DNA from 2 places in the Lentzea rhizosphaerae genome. Region 1 is predicted to be linked to the other one. Evidence: riboswitches for the same ligand, from Rfam matches in the RefSeq annotation. Region 1 holds a riboswitch; the other holds the start of a gene.
The links. Region 1 has a riboswitch for glycine ahead of gcvT (glycine cleavage system aminomethyltransferase GcvT). Riboswitches for the same ligand answer to the same signal wherever they lie in the genome.

Region 1 (6,996 bases):
GCCGAACCGCATGCCCTGCGCACGTATCCGTCCAACGCAACAGGGAGACGGCCCACGCAACCAGGCGCACCCCGAAAACGCGGCCAGCGCAAGCTAACGCAGGCGTCCCCCCAAAAGGAGGACCCCCTGAGCCCAAACGCTGCTCAGGGGGTCCGACAAGATCAGAAACTCAACAACCCGAACGCTCAGAACGCCAAGGACTCAGAGCGTCGAGTACAACGGATGCTTGGCCGCCAAAACCTCAACCCGCCCCCGCAGCTCCTCCAAAGCAGCCCCAGGCTTCAACGCCTCAGCAATCACATCAGCAACCTCAGCGAAGTCCACCTCGCCAAACCCGCGCGTGGCCAACGCCGGCGTACCAATCCGAAGCCCAGACGTCACCATCGGCGGCCGAGGGTCATTGGGAACAGCGTTGCGGTTGACCGTGATCCCGATCTGGTGCAGCACGTCCTCAGCCTGCTTCCCGTCCAACTCGGACGAGACCAGGTCGACCAGAACCAGGTGCACATCGGTGCCCCCGGTCAGCACCTTCACCCCAGCAGCCGCGACGTCCGCCTGCGACAGACGGTCCGCGAGAATCCGCGCCCCCTCCAGCGTCCGCCGCTGACGGTCCGCGAACTCCGGCGAGGCGGCGTGCTTGAACGCCACCGCCTTGGCCGCGATCACGTGCTCCAGAGGCCCACCCTGCTGGCCCGGGAACACCGCCGAGTTGATCTTCTTGGCGATGTCCGCGTCGTTCGACAGGATCACGCCGCCGCGGGGACCGCCGAGGGTCTTGTGCGTGGTGGTCGTGGTGACGTGCGCGTGCGGCACGGGCGACGGGTGGAGCCCTGCGGCCACCAGGCCGGCGAAGTGGGCCATGTCCACCATCAGGTAGGCCTCGACCGAGTCGGCGATGCGGCGGAACTCGGCGAAGTCCAGCTGGCGCGGGTAGGCGGACCAGCCGGCGACGATCAGCTTCGGGCGGTGCTCGGCAGCGAGGCGCTCGACCTCGGCCATGTCGACGCGGCCGTCCTCGTCGGAGACGTGGTACGGCACGACGTTGTAGAGCTTGCCGGAGAAGTTGATGCGCATGCCGTGGGTCAGGTGGCCGCCGTGCGCGAGGTCCAGGCCCAGGATCGTGTCGCCGGGCTGGAGCAGGGCGAACATCGCGGCCGCGTTGGCCTGCGCGCCCGAGTGCGGCTGGACGTTCGCGAAGCCGGCGCCGAAGAGCGACTTGATGCGCTCGATGGCCAAGCGCTCGACCACGTCGACGTGCTCGCAGCCGCCGTAGTAGCGGCGGCCGGGGTAGCCCTCGGCGTACTTGTTGGTGAGCACGGAACCCTGTGCCTGCAACACCGACACGGGCGTGAAGTTCTCCGAGGCGATCATCTCGAGGGTGCCCTGCTGGCGCGCCAGCTCGGCGGCAACGGCCTCGGCGACCTCGGGGTCGTACTCCGCGAGGGAGGCGTTGAACTGCTCGGACATCTGAGGATCTCCCTATTACTTGGCGCGCTTGTAGAACGGAAGTGCGACGACCTCGACCGGCTGCTTCTTGCCGCGGACGTCCACCAGCAGTTGGGTGCCCGGCTCGGCACTCGCCTTCGTGACGTAGGCCATGGCCACCGAGTAGCCGAGCGTCGGGGAGAGGGCGCCCGAGGTGACCTCGCCGACGACCTCGTCGCCGTTCAGCACCGCGTAACCGTGGCGCGGGGCGCGGCGCTCGGGGGTCTTCAGTCCAACGAGGACCGAGTCCACACCGGACTCCGACACCTTCGTCAGCGCGTCGCGGCCCACGAAGTCGCCCGGCTTGTCGAGCTTCACGACGCGGCCGAGGTTCGCGTGGTACGGCGTGAGGGACGTCGTCAACTCGTTGCCGTACAACGGCATTCCGGCTTCGAGACGCAACGTGTCGCGGCAGCCGAGGCCGCACGGCTTGAGGTCGTGCGCGGCACCGGCCTCGAGCAGCGCGTTCCAGACGGCCGGGGCGTCGGCGGGCGCGAGGAACAGCTCGAAGCCCTCCTCACCCGTGTAGCCGGTGCGGGCCAGGAGCGCGTCCACGCCCGCGACGGACGACGGGTACGAGGCGTAGTACTTGACCGTCGAGAGGTCGGTGTCGGTCAGGCCCGACAGGATCTCGACCGACTTCGGGCCCTGGATCGCGATCAACGCGTACTCCGTCGAGGAGTCCGTCACGACGGTGTCGAAACCGGCGGCGCGCTCCACCAGTGCCTCGGCGACCACGGCCGCGTTGGAGGCGTTCGCGACGACCATGTACTCCTCGTCGCCCAGCCGGTACACGATCAGGTCGTCGATCACGCCGCCGTCGGCCTGGGTGATCATCGTGTAGCGGGCCTTGCCGACGGCCAGCGCGGAGATGTGGCCGACCAGCGCGTAGTCGAGGGCCTCGCCGGCCTGCGGTCCGGTCAGCACGATCTCACCCATGTGCGTGAGGTCGAACAGGCCCGCGGTGGTGCGCACCGCGTGGTGCTCGGCGAGCTCGCTGGAGTAGCGCAGCGGCATCCGCCAGCCCGCGAAGTCGGTGAACATCGCGCCGAGCTGCTCGTGCTCGGCGTTCAGAGGCGTGAGGCGGGACATCAGAACGCTCCTCCAGGGTGCGCCGAAGAGCCGGACCAGGCCGGCTGAGGCAACAGAAGAATGACACGGTCCATCGGAGACTCCTCTTCCAGAGCAGCCTCCCCCTCTGTCATGAGCCTGAGAGCTTCGCCGCGCGGAACGCGACTTGCACCGTGGGCGAGGCCGATGGGCCTGCTTTCCAGAGTTGCCTTCGTCGTGCGGTATCTGTGCCTGAGAGATTCCGGGGAGGAGTTGCTCCTTCGGCGCCCACACTCAAGTGAGCTCTCCCGCGCGACATCGACGGCCGTGTTCAGTTGGTAGCCCCAGACGCTAGCAGGCCAAACGTCACAGCGGCACGCCCTGCGCAGTCTTCTCGACCACCTTGCGCTCCGCCCAGAACGACAGGAACGGCACGGTGCCGGCGAGGAGCACGAGCGCGGTGCCCTTGATCGACCAGCGCAGCTTGAGCGCCAGGTCGACGGAAATCACCAGGTAGATGGCGTAGAGGAAGCCGTGGACGGGGCCGACGACCTTCATGAACCCGCCCATGTCCGCGGCGTACTTGAGCACCATCGCCACGACCAGGAGCAGCAGGAAGACACCGACCACGTAAGCCATGACCCTGAACCGGGTCAACGCACCCTTCATCTGCCCGCCTTCGCTCAACGACCGTCCCGCGCGTTGAGGTCCGCGAGCATGCGGTTGTAGGCCGCGAGCTCCGCGTCTTCTTCGTCGTCGAACTGCTCGACAGGCGCGGGTTTGACGGCGTCAACGGTAGTCACCGGCTCAGGAGCGGCGACAACCGGCTCCGGCGCGGAGAGAGCCTCGTCACTGCGCTGGCGCGACAGGCGGCGGAAGCGCCACACCATGAAGAGGGGGAAGAGGCCGAAGAGCGGCCACTGGAGCACGTAACCCAGGTTCTGGAACGTGCCGCTGGCGGACTCGAAGCGCTGCCACTGCCACCACGCGAGCCCGCAACAGGCGATCAGAGCGACCAGGCAGCCGAGCCCGATCAAGATTCGCTGAGGGGTGAGGAGGCCGCGCACGACCTCCAGCCTACTTGGGTAGGGCTCCCGCCTCCGAGAGCCTGCCCCGTACATCACTTGGGTAGGGCCTCCGCATAAGGAGGCCGACCCGGTTGGGGGTCCGGGGGCTTGCCCCGGCTGGGGTGTGGGGGCTCGGCCCCCACAAAACACGCGGAACGAACTTCGGCGAGCGCTCCCGCGAGCACACCCCTCCCGTTCGTTGCGCCCTACGCCACGCCGTCCCGGCGCTGCCTCTGCAGACGTGCGACGCACCAGGCCGCGGCAGAACCACGGCGAAGGTGCTGGAGAACCGTCATCGGTCCCAGGCGCCTCCCGAGGTCGGCAGGGCTGAGGCCGGCAGCGCGGTAGTCGAGCGCACGCTGGTCCAACGGGCTGATGCCCGCGTCCCACCACTGCTCGGCCTCGCTGACGTCACCAACCAGCTGCCAGTAGCTCGCCGCGGCGGCGAGCAGTGCCTCGGGTGCCTCCGGCGCCCGCTTGCGCATCGCGGCCACGTAGGCCGGATCCGCCGAGTCGACCTTGACCAAGCCACGCGACCCGCTCCGTGCGGCACCCCGCTGCACTGGGATGCCTGGCGCCGAGGGGGGAGCCTCCGCGAGCCACGCGTTCTTGATCCGGTTCACCTCCTGCATCTCTGCGTCATCAGACCGTTCAGCCGCCCACTGCTTCAACAGCTCGTGGACCCCGGAGTCCTCGACCATCCATGCCTCCTCGTCGGTCGGGGATCGGCCATTGCAGCGGAAGGTATTCGGTAGGTCTGACAATCGCCAGACCCTGAATCCCCAGAACACCCGTTACCAGTGCGTGATTGGCCTCATTCCACCCATCCGGCTCAGTCCGAACGGCCGAGGATCACCGAGAGTCACTAGGCGACGGGGGTTGCCGTCCCGAAGAGGCTCCTGACGAAGGTGATGATCGACTCCGCGCCCTGTCGCAGCCACCCGAGGACCTGCTGAACCGCGGCAGCGGACTGCTCGGGCTGGGTGATCAGGAGGAACAGCACCAGCGCGACGCCCGCCAGCACTAGCACCTTCTTGAGGTTCACAGGTACCTCTCCGTCCATGTCGTTCACAGGGTGAGCGGCGGACCGCCCGTGTCACCCGTCATGGTCCCTCATTCACCCATGCGATGAACAACGACCACGCCCAACTGTTCCCGGGATCCACCAGCGGCACACGCCTACATGACGGGGAATGTCACCCGAATGGCGGCTAAAGAGCTCTCTGTCCAGCGCCGATGTCCTGGGCACGAGGTGAACACGGACACCCTCGCATCCCACAGCTTGGACCAGACACTGTTGTACCGGGTCTCACCCGTATGCCGAACCGCCGGCATCACGCTCTGTCACGTCGTCGTGTCGCAATTAATGCGCACCCGAGCATTCAGCCAATTACTCCTGACCGCCGCAGTTCCATAATTTGGGCATCCGCCACACCCATGTCGGCAAGCACTTCCCCGGTGTGCACCCCGGTCGAAACCGGAGGCGTCGGAACCGACGTCGGCGTCCGGTCGAAGCGCGGAGCCGGCGCGGGGTGCAGCGCCCCCTCGACGTCCACGAACGTGGCACGCGTTGCGTTGTACGGGTGACGCGCCGCCTCCTCGGGCGTGAGCACCGGAGCCAGGCACGCGTCCGTCTCCCGCGCCAGGTCGGCCCACTCGTCACGAGAGCGCGTCTTCACCGCCGCCGCGATGCGTTCCCGCAGCTCAGGCCAGTTCGCCGGGTCGTTGCGCGACGGCGCGTCCTCCAAGCCCAGCACGCGCACCAGGTCGGCGTAGAACTTCTCCTCCAGCGCGCCCACGGCCACGAACTGCCCATCCGCGGCCTCGTAGACGTCGTAGAACGGCACGCCGCCGTCGAGCATGTTCTCGCCGCGCGCACCGGACCACATGCCCGCGTTCTTCATCCCGTGCAGGAACGTCGTCAGCAACGCCGCCCCGTCGACCATGGCCGCGTCCACGACCTGCCCACGCCCGGAGCGCTCCCTTTCATACAGTGCGGCCAGCACGCCGAGGGCCAGCAGCAGCCCTCCCCCGCCGAAGTCGCCGAGCAGGTTGATCGGGAACGAGGGCGGCCCACCGGCCCGTCCCAAAGGCTCCAGCGCACCCGCGACGGCGATGTAGTTGATGTCGTGCCCGGCCCGGTCGGCGAGCGGACCGTCCTGGCCCCAGCCGGTCATGCGTCCATATACAAGGCGCGGGTTGCGGGCGAGGCACTGCGCGGGCCCGATGCCCAGCCGTTCGGTCACTCCTGGCCGGAAGCCCTCCACCAGCACGTCCGAGCGTTCGACCAGGCCCAGCACCAGTTCGGCGCCCTCCGGCCTGCGGGTGTCGATCGCGATCGAGCGCCGGTTGCGGCCCAGGAAGTCGCCGGGGACCGTCGTCCGGCTCCCCGGCTTGTGCACCTGGATCACGTCCGCGCCGAGGTCCGCGAGCACCATGCAGCCGAACGGCGCGGGCGCGAGGCCCGCGAGCTCGATGACGCGAAGTCCTGCCAGCGGCCCGCTCACAGGGACCTCGCGATGATTTCCTTCATGATCTCGTTCGTGCCGCCGAAGATCCGCTGCACGCGGGCGTCGGACCAGGCACGTGCGATCGGGTACTCGTTCATGTAGCCGTAGCCGCCGAAGAGCTGCACGCATTCGTCGACGACCTTGCCCAGCCGGTCACTGGCCCACCACTTCGCCATCGCCGCGGTCGGCACGTCGAGCTCACCCCGCAGGTGCTTCTCGATGCACTCGTCGATGAACGACCTGGTCACAGCCGCCTCGGTCGCGCACTCGGCGAGCTTGAAGCGGGTGTTCTGGAACTTCATCAGCTCCTTGCCGAACGCTGTCCGCTCCTTCACGTACTTCAGCGTCACCTCGACGGCGGCCTCGATGCCCGCGATGCAGCAAACGCCGATGATCAGCCGTTCCTGCGGCAACTGCTGCATGAGCTGGATGAACCCCAGACCTTCGGAGTCACCCAGAAGATTGGAGACCGGGACCCGCACGTCGTCGAAGAACAGCTCGGCGGTGTCCTGCCCCTTCATGCCGACCTTGTCGAGCACGCGGCCGCGCCGGATGTCGTTCTCCACGACGATCAGCGAGATGCCCTGAGCACCCTGCGACGGGTCGGTCTTCGCGACGACGATCACCAGGTCGGCGTGCGCACCGTTCGTGATGAACGTCTTCGAGCCGTTGATGACGTACTCGTCGCCATCCCTGATGGCCCTGGTGCGGATGCCCTGGAGGTCGGAGCCGGCGCCGGGTTCGGTCATCGCGATCGCGCCGACGTACTCGCCGGACGCGAGCTTGGGCAGCCAGCGCCGCTTCTGCTCCTCGGAACCGTAGGAGTTGAGGTAGTGGGCGACGATGCCGCTGTGCACGCTGTTGCCCCACGAGCTGTCACCGGC
Region 2 (6,996 bases), on a different contig from region 1:
GCGTGTCGATCACCTCGTCCGCGGTCATGTACATCGAGTCCGGCGTCGCCCGGTTCCACCCGTACGAGCGCGGGTCGAGACCGCGGGAGGCCTCCCACTTCTTCACCACGGTGTTCGGGTACGTCGCGTACTCCGGCGTCGTGTAGTCGTGGGTCGGGATGCCGCACCGGTCGTCGACCGTCACGTCCTTGGGCACGGCCCGGTTCTTGGCCTTGTTGAAGTAGTCCGCCAGCACCCGCCGCGAGTCGTTCGCGCCGCCGATGTCACACCAGATGACGTCCGGGTCGTACCCGTCGACCAGCTCGGTCATCTGCGGCGCCTGGTAGTCCTTCACGAAATCCCTCCCGGCCTGGTAGCCGGTGTAGGGCTCAGGCGCGCCGGAGTAGGGATTGCGCGGCCCGTGGCCACTCCACGGGTTGTCCGGGTTGAACCACTCAGGCATCGAGAAGTAGAGGCCGTTCTTCAGTCCAGGCGTGTACTTCCGCGACGCGTCGAACAGCTCCTTCACCAGGTCGCGGCGTGGCCCGAGATCGACGGAGTCGCGGCCGGACACCTTCGAGTCCCACAGCGCGAAGCCCTCGTGGTGCTTCGAGGTCAGCACGTAGTACTTCGCGCCCGCCTCCTCGAACAACCTCACCCACTCGCGCGGATCGAACTTCGACGCGGTGAACTGCGGGATGAACTGGTCGTAGGCGAAGTCCTTCCCGTACGTCGCCGCGTGGTAGGCGTTCACGGCGTTGGACGGGTTCTGCATCCACTGCCAGTACCACTCCGCGTACTGCTCGCCCGGCGGCGACCACGCGGGCACCGAGTACAGCCCCCAGTGGATGAAGATCCCGAACTTCGCGTCGTCGAACCAGTACGGCGACTCGTGGGTGCCGAGCGACGCGTCGGTCGCCTGGTAGTCCGCCACTCCCAGCGTGAACCTGGCCTTCTGCGAGGCCGACACACGTCCGGACGACGCGATGACCTTCCCGTCGAACGTGCCGGTCCGGTAGGCGTGGATTCCGATCCGCACCCGCGCCTCCTCACCGGGCGCGAGCCGACGAACCAGCGCCGGTTGGAGCGTCACGACACCGAGGCCCTCCGCCCGCACCGAGACGTTCGAGACCCACCGGTCGCCGAGGTTCACGACGGTGGCCTCGATCGTCTGACCACCCACCCGCGGCAGCTTGGTCGTGCTGCGCGCGCCGCGGACCGCGAGCACCTCGCCCTTGCCTGCGGGCTGCAACGACAGCGCGAAGACGTGCAGCGAGGACTTGCCCTCGACCGCCGGGTTCGTCACCGGCAGCGTGACGGCGACCGCGTCCTTCTGAGGATCCGCCCACACCTGGGCGGTCCCGATCGACACCGGGTGCTGGTCGGTCCCGCCGGGCGAGTACCGGAACGGCGCGGAGATCGGACCACTGCCGGAGTACCAGTCAGGTCCGCTGAGAGCACCGGTCGTGGACGATCCGTCCGCGTAGTGCACCGTGGCGGTCCCGCCGGCCGCCCCGTACGAGGACGCCACGAGGAAGTGCGCGGTGAGATAACGGCCCTTCGGAAGCTCGATCCGCTGGCCCGTCGCGACCACGTTGTTGTTCTTGGTCTGTGAATTTCCCGGGAACAGGTACGGCACACCATCGGCCGTGACCTGGCCGGACGGCAGACCCTCCGCGGGGAACGCGTAGCCGGAGCCGTCGAAGTTCCCGGTCCGGTCCGACGCGGTGTCGATGCCGTCGTTGTCGAAGAGGTGGCCGATGGGGACGGTGAGGGGAGCTGGGGCGTCTGCGGCCGACGCAGCCGGGACGGGAGTCAGCACCAGTGAGGCGAGCAGGGTGAGGACGAACGGTTTCCTCATGAGACCTCCGATGTCTGCCTCACCTCACCCTGGCAGCGCTCGTCCCGATGTCAACCATCTCGCGTTGACACTTGGCGGTGGCCGCACATAGCGTTCGCGCCGAGAACTGAAGACCGGCCGCGGTGCCCGTGAGGCACCAGAACCCGAGTGGGAGAGACCTCGACGAACTGGTCGGGGCGCCGAAGGGGCAAGCTCCCGCACACTCTCAGGCAGCAAGACCGCTCGGGGTAGGCAACTCTGCACGGCGGAGGGGGCGTTAGTTGTCCTGACCCGTCACAGCCAGAGGAGTCGCCGTGGAGTTCCCCGAGAACCTGCTCTACACCCACGAACACGAGTGGGTCGACTGGACGCCGGGTACCCAGGACCCGTTGACCTGCGGGATCACCGAGTACGCCGCAGACGCCCTCGGTGACATCGTCTTCGTTCAGCTCCCCGAGGTCGGCGCGAAGGTCGTCTCCAACGAGGTGTGCGGCGAGCTCGAGTCCACCAAGTCGGTCAGCGACCTGTTCTCGCCCGTCACCGGTGAGGTGATCGAGGTCAACAGCGCTGTCGTGGACGACCCGGCGGTCATCAACAACGAGCCGTACGGTGCCGGCTGGCTGTTCAAGGTGCGCGTCGAGTCGGCGGAGAACCTGCTCACGGCGGCGAAGTACGCCGAGCTCACCAAAGACTGACAGCGGACCCCACCACGAAGGACTGATCAGTGGCGATCAGCGTTTTCGACCTCTTCTCCGTCGGCATCGGACCGTCCAGCTCCCACACCGTCGGCCCTATGCGCGCGGCCGCGATGTTCGTCGAGAAGCTCGGCTCGCGGGTGTCCGAAGTGGACCGCGTGCACGTCGAGCTCTTCGGCTCCCTCGGTGCGACCGGGCACGGGCACGGCAGCCCCAAGGCCGTGTTCCTCGGTCTCGAAGGCAACCTCCCGGAAGAAGTCGACCCCACGGTCGCGGCCACCCGCGTCGAGGAGATCGTCGCGGGCGGACGGCTCCGGCTCGGCGGCGCGCACGAGATCGGCTTCGTGCACGACCGCGATCTCGTCATGCACCGCCGCAAGTCGCTTCCGTTGCACCCCAACGGGATGAGTTTCGAGGCGTACAAGGGCGACGAGTCGGTCGAGCACGCCGTCTACTACTCGATCGGCGGCGGCTTCGTCGTCGACGAGAACGCTTCGGGCACGGACCGGATCAAGCCGGACACGACACCGTTGCCGCACCCGTTCCTGACCGGCGACGAACTGCTCGCGCGCTGCCGCGAAACCGGCCTGTCGATCAGCGAGATCATGATGGCCAACGAGCTGTCGTGGCGGAGCGAGGACGAGGTCCGGCAAGGACTTCTGCACATCTGGCACGTCATGCAGGAGTGCGTGGAACGCGGCTGCACCGAACAGGGCGTCCTGCCCGGCGGTCTCAAGGTCCGCCGCCGCGCCGCCGAGATGCGCAAGCGGCTGGAGGGCGAGCACTTCGTCACCGACCCGCTGCGCGTCATGGACTGGGTGACGCTCTTCGCGTTGGCGGTCAACGAGGAGAACGCGGCGGGCGGCCGAGTCGTCACCGCACCGACGAACGGCGCGGCCGGCATCGTGCCCGCGGTTCTGCACTACTACACGAAGTTCGTGCCGGGAGCCAACGACGACGGTGTCGTCCGGTTCCTGCTCACCGCGGGCGCGATCGGCGTGCTGTTCAAGGAGAACGCGTCGATCTCCGGCGCCGAGGTCGGCTGTCAGGGCGAGGTCGGCTCTGCGTGCTCGATGGCCGCCGGTGGCCTGGCCGAGGTCCTCGGCGGCACGCCGGAACAGGTCGAGAACGCGGCCGAGATCGCCATGGAGCACAACCTCGGCCTGACCTGCGACCCGATCGGCGGCCTGGTGCAGATCCCGTGCATCGAACGCAACGCCGTCGCGTCCATCAAGGCCATCACGGCGGTGCGCATGGCGTTGCGCGGCGACGGCTCGCACTTCGTCTCGCTGGACAAGGTCATCAAGACCATGCGCGACACCGGCAAGGACATGTCGGTGAAGTACAAGGAGACCGCACGCGGCGGCCTCGCCGTGAACGTCATCGAGTGCTGAACTCGGCCACCTGGTCGATCTGCTCCAGCGCCCTCTGCGCGACCTCGCTGTCCATTGCGGACAGACGGTCGCGCAGGGCGGCGGTGAGCAGCCACTCCTCGATCTGCTCGCCCGCCGAGGGGTTCTTCCAGAACAGCCAGGCGCCGTAGGTGCTGCTGTCGCTGACCAGGAAGTCCCGCGACCAGTAGGCGGCGAGATGCGCGAAGGCCCCGTCGGGAAGGCTTTCGACCAGACGCAGCCACGGGGTCATGTCCTGGTCCAGCTGGGCTGCAGCCTGGATCAGGTCGTTCAACGCCGGCCAGCGCTGCTCGTCCCCGGCCGCGCGCACGACGACGTCGGTGATCATGGACCGCAGCGCGATGCGCTCGTGTTCAGGCCAACTGGTGAAGCGCGCCTGCTCCAGTCCCGTGGTGTACATGGAGTCCGGCTCGTTCTCCAGGACCCCGACCACCCGGTGCGCGAGCCGCCGCCACGCGAGCTCGTACTCGTCGCGGTCGAAGTGATCCGTGGACTCCCGGGCGAACTGCTTCACGATGTCGTACGGGACCAGCGCGGGATCGCCGTCGAGGACGTCCAGCTCGGCCTGGGTCCAGCAGTACAGGCAGCCCTTCACCGGGCGTCGTACGCCTGCTGCGCCGCGAGCACCTCGGGCATCCGCGTCTCCAGGAGGTGGATCAGCGACAGCAGCCGTTCCGCCGTCTCGCGCCCGAGCGGCGTGAGGCTGTAGTCGACGCGCGGAGGGTTCGTCTGCTGCGCCTCGCGGTGGACGAGCCCGTCGCGCTCCAGCGCGTGCAACGTCTGGGACAGCATCTTCTCGCTGACCCCGTCGACGCGGCGGCGCAGCTCGTTGAACCGCAGCGGACCGTCCACGAGCGCGCCCATCGTCAGGCTGCCCCACCTGCCGGTGACGTGCTCCAGCGTCGGGCGCGACGGGCACGCCTTGGCGAACACGTTGAAGTCCATACCAGCATACTAACTGATAGTTAGTGGTTTTTGGATGAACGGCGCTTTTGTCCACCTGAGGTGGACAAAAGCGCCGTTCATCTTAAAACGGCCAGGTGGCGTTCTGGCCCGCCTCCAGAAGGGGGACCAGGCGGAACGTCGCGTCCGTCAGGCCACCGAACTCGTGCCGGTTGGCCTTGCCGGTCGCGTACGCGGCCTGCCGGTACCCGTTCAGGTTGAACCCGTAGACCGGCACGTGCCGCGGCACGGCGTCCGAGACGCCCTTCCCGTGGTGCCCGGCCACCGTCTGCATGTCCGAGATGATGAACACGCGGTCGTGGCCCCGGTAGCTGCGCTGCAACGACCCGATGATGTCGGTGCCGTGTCCGACCTCACCGATCCTCTTCAGGAACCGGTCGACCTCGCGGATCACCGAAGCCCCGCGCGCGACGTCGTGCCGGAACGTGCCGTCCGCGAAGCCCACGACGTCGACCTGCTCGCCCTTCGCGCCCAGTGCGACGCCGAACACCGCCGCGGCCTTGGCCGGGGTGACCTTCGACTTCGCCGAGATCGTGCCGTGCGACATCGACGCCGAGGTGTCGACGAGGATCAGCGACCGGCCCGGCAGTGCGGGCAGGTTGCCGAGCGACGCCTGCAGCGCCTGGTCCAGGGCGTGGCCCCAGCGCAGGCTCGGCGCCGCCTCGTACGCGGACAGGAACCGGAACGGGAACTGCCGCGAGCGGGCGACCTGGCCGGGGTCGGCCAGACGTGCCGCGACCTGAGACGCGACCTCGTCGGACATGCCGGCCTCGTCGAAGTTCCTGAGGTTCCTCAAAAGAGCCATGTAGCCCATGGACGGCGCCAGCGCCTCCCACACCTCACGGGTCATCGGCCCCTGCAGCCACCCCGCCACGGCCTCCCAGGTCATCCCGGCCCGGCGCAGCACGTCCGCCGCGTCGGGACGCCCGAAGAGCGCGCGTCGCTGGTCGACCGGCCACGCCATGAGCTCACGGCGTGCCGCGATCACCCGCAGCGCCTCCGGGACGGCCACGTCGGCGTCGCGGCGCCGGTCCAGCACGTACTGGAAGAGCGCGCCCTGCCAGTCGGCGGCCGGCGAGGGGTGGGCGAGGTTCAGCACGTCGGCCATGCGGTAGCCGCGGGCGTCGCTGTCCCACTTGAGGACCGCGCGCTCGTCGTACAGGCGCCGCACCGCGTCCGCGATGCCGCGCTTGATCGGCTTCGGCACGCGCCGGCCGTTCGCGCCCGTCCAGCAGGCGAGGAGCTCACCCGGCTCGTCCGCGCGCTGCAACACCGAGTCCACGACCGCGCGGTTGGTTACGCCCGCGTCAGCGGAGGCGGCGAGCCGTGCCGACACGAACTCGGCCGCGCCGACGAGCGACGCCGTGCGCATGTTCGCCTCGGTGCGCAGCCACTTCAGCAGCCGTGCGATCCACTCGGGATCGGTGAGCGCGACGGCGCGGACGAGCTGCGCGAAGCGGTTGTCCCGCTGGTTGCCGGACTCGTAGAAGGTGTCCTCGCCGCCCATGTTCGACACGGCGAGCAGGAACAGCTCGGACTTCGTGTCGCGGGCGTAGCCGTCGCCGCCCTCGTAGGTGGTCGTCGACGGTGCCGGCGCCGTGGCGACCGGGCTGGTGCCCGCCGGACGTGCGCGAAAGATGTTGAACTTCGCCATCGGCTCTCTCCCCTCAAGACAAAAAGAAAGGGAGCCCACGAACGACACACGTGTCCGAGATCGAGGTCGCGGAAGGTACATCAGCTGCTCTGCCCAACTGAGCTACAGCCGAAGTGGCTGGTGGGATTCGAACCCACGACCCGCCCATTAACAGTGGAAGTAACCCTCTGCTTCGCACCGGACACGTGTGAAGTTGTGTGCTCCCGAGATCAGTGTCGCCAACGGGTTTTTTGCGTTTTGAAGACGAAGTAACCGTTGGCTTCGCACCGGGTGCAGATCTATGCAACCACACCGCGCCAGCGATTTGATTCCGGCCGATGTGGAGTTTTTGGACGCCCGAGATCGAGTCGCGGAAGGAGACTGCTCACCGGGGTGAGCGAAGACCGGCCGAGACCGGCTTCAGGAGTCGAACCTGATGGGATGCCAGAAGTAACCCTCCGCTGCGCACCGGGC

Region 2: linked by a shared signal. The riboswitch ahead of gcvH (glycine cleavage system protein GcvH) and the one ahead of gcvT (glycine cleavage system aminomethyltransferase GcvT) in region 1 are both predicted to bind glycine.

The regions. Positions count from the first base shown of each region.
Region 1 is NZ_JBHRZI010000015.1:84,940-91,935, forward strand. It holds gene glyA (serine hydroxymethyltransferase) at 202-1,467, opposite strand; gene gcvT (glycine cleavage system aminomethyltransferase GcvT) at 1,483-2,577, opposite strand; glycine riboswitch at 2,677-2,764, opposite strand; glycine riboswitch at 2,766-2,856, opposite strand; gene ACFOWZ_RS17325 (DUF3817 domain-containing protein) at 2,902-3,204, opposite strand; gene ACFOWZ_RS17330 (hypothetical protein) at 3,219-3,602, opposite strand; gene ACFOWZ_RS17335 (hypothetical protein) at 3,809-4,303, opposite strand; gene ACFOWZ_RS17340 (hypothetical protein) at 4,468-4,647, opposite strand; gene ACFOWZ_RS17345 (CaiB/BaiF CoA transferase family protein) at 4,985-6,109, opposite strand; gene ACFOWZ_RS17350 (acyl-CoA dehydrogenase family protein) at 6,106-6,996, opposite strand, start outside.
Region 2 is NZ_JBHRZI010000011.1:316,041-323,036, reverse strand. It holds gene ACFOWZ_RS08845 (alpha-L-fucosidase) at 1-1,840, opposite strand, end outside; glycine riboswitch at 1,979-2,071, shown strand; gene gcvH (glycine cleavage system protein GcvH) at 2,134-2,514, shown strand; gene ACFOWZ_RS08835 (L-serine ammonia-lyase) at 2,544-3,908, shown strand; gene ACFOWZ_RS08830 (hypothetical protein) at 3,895-4,521, opposite strand; gene ACFOWZ_RS08825 (winged helix-turn-helix transcriptional regulator) at 4,518-4,871, opposite strand; gene ACFOWZ_RS08820 (TROVE domain-containing protein) at 4,954-6,543, opposite strand.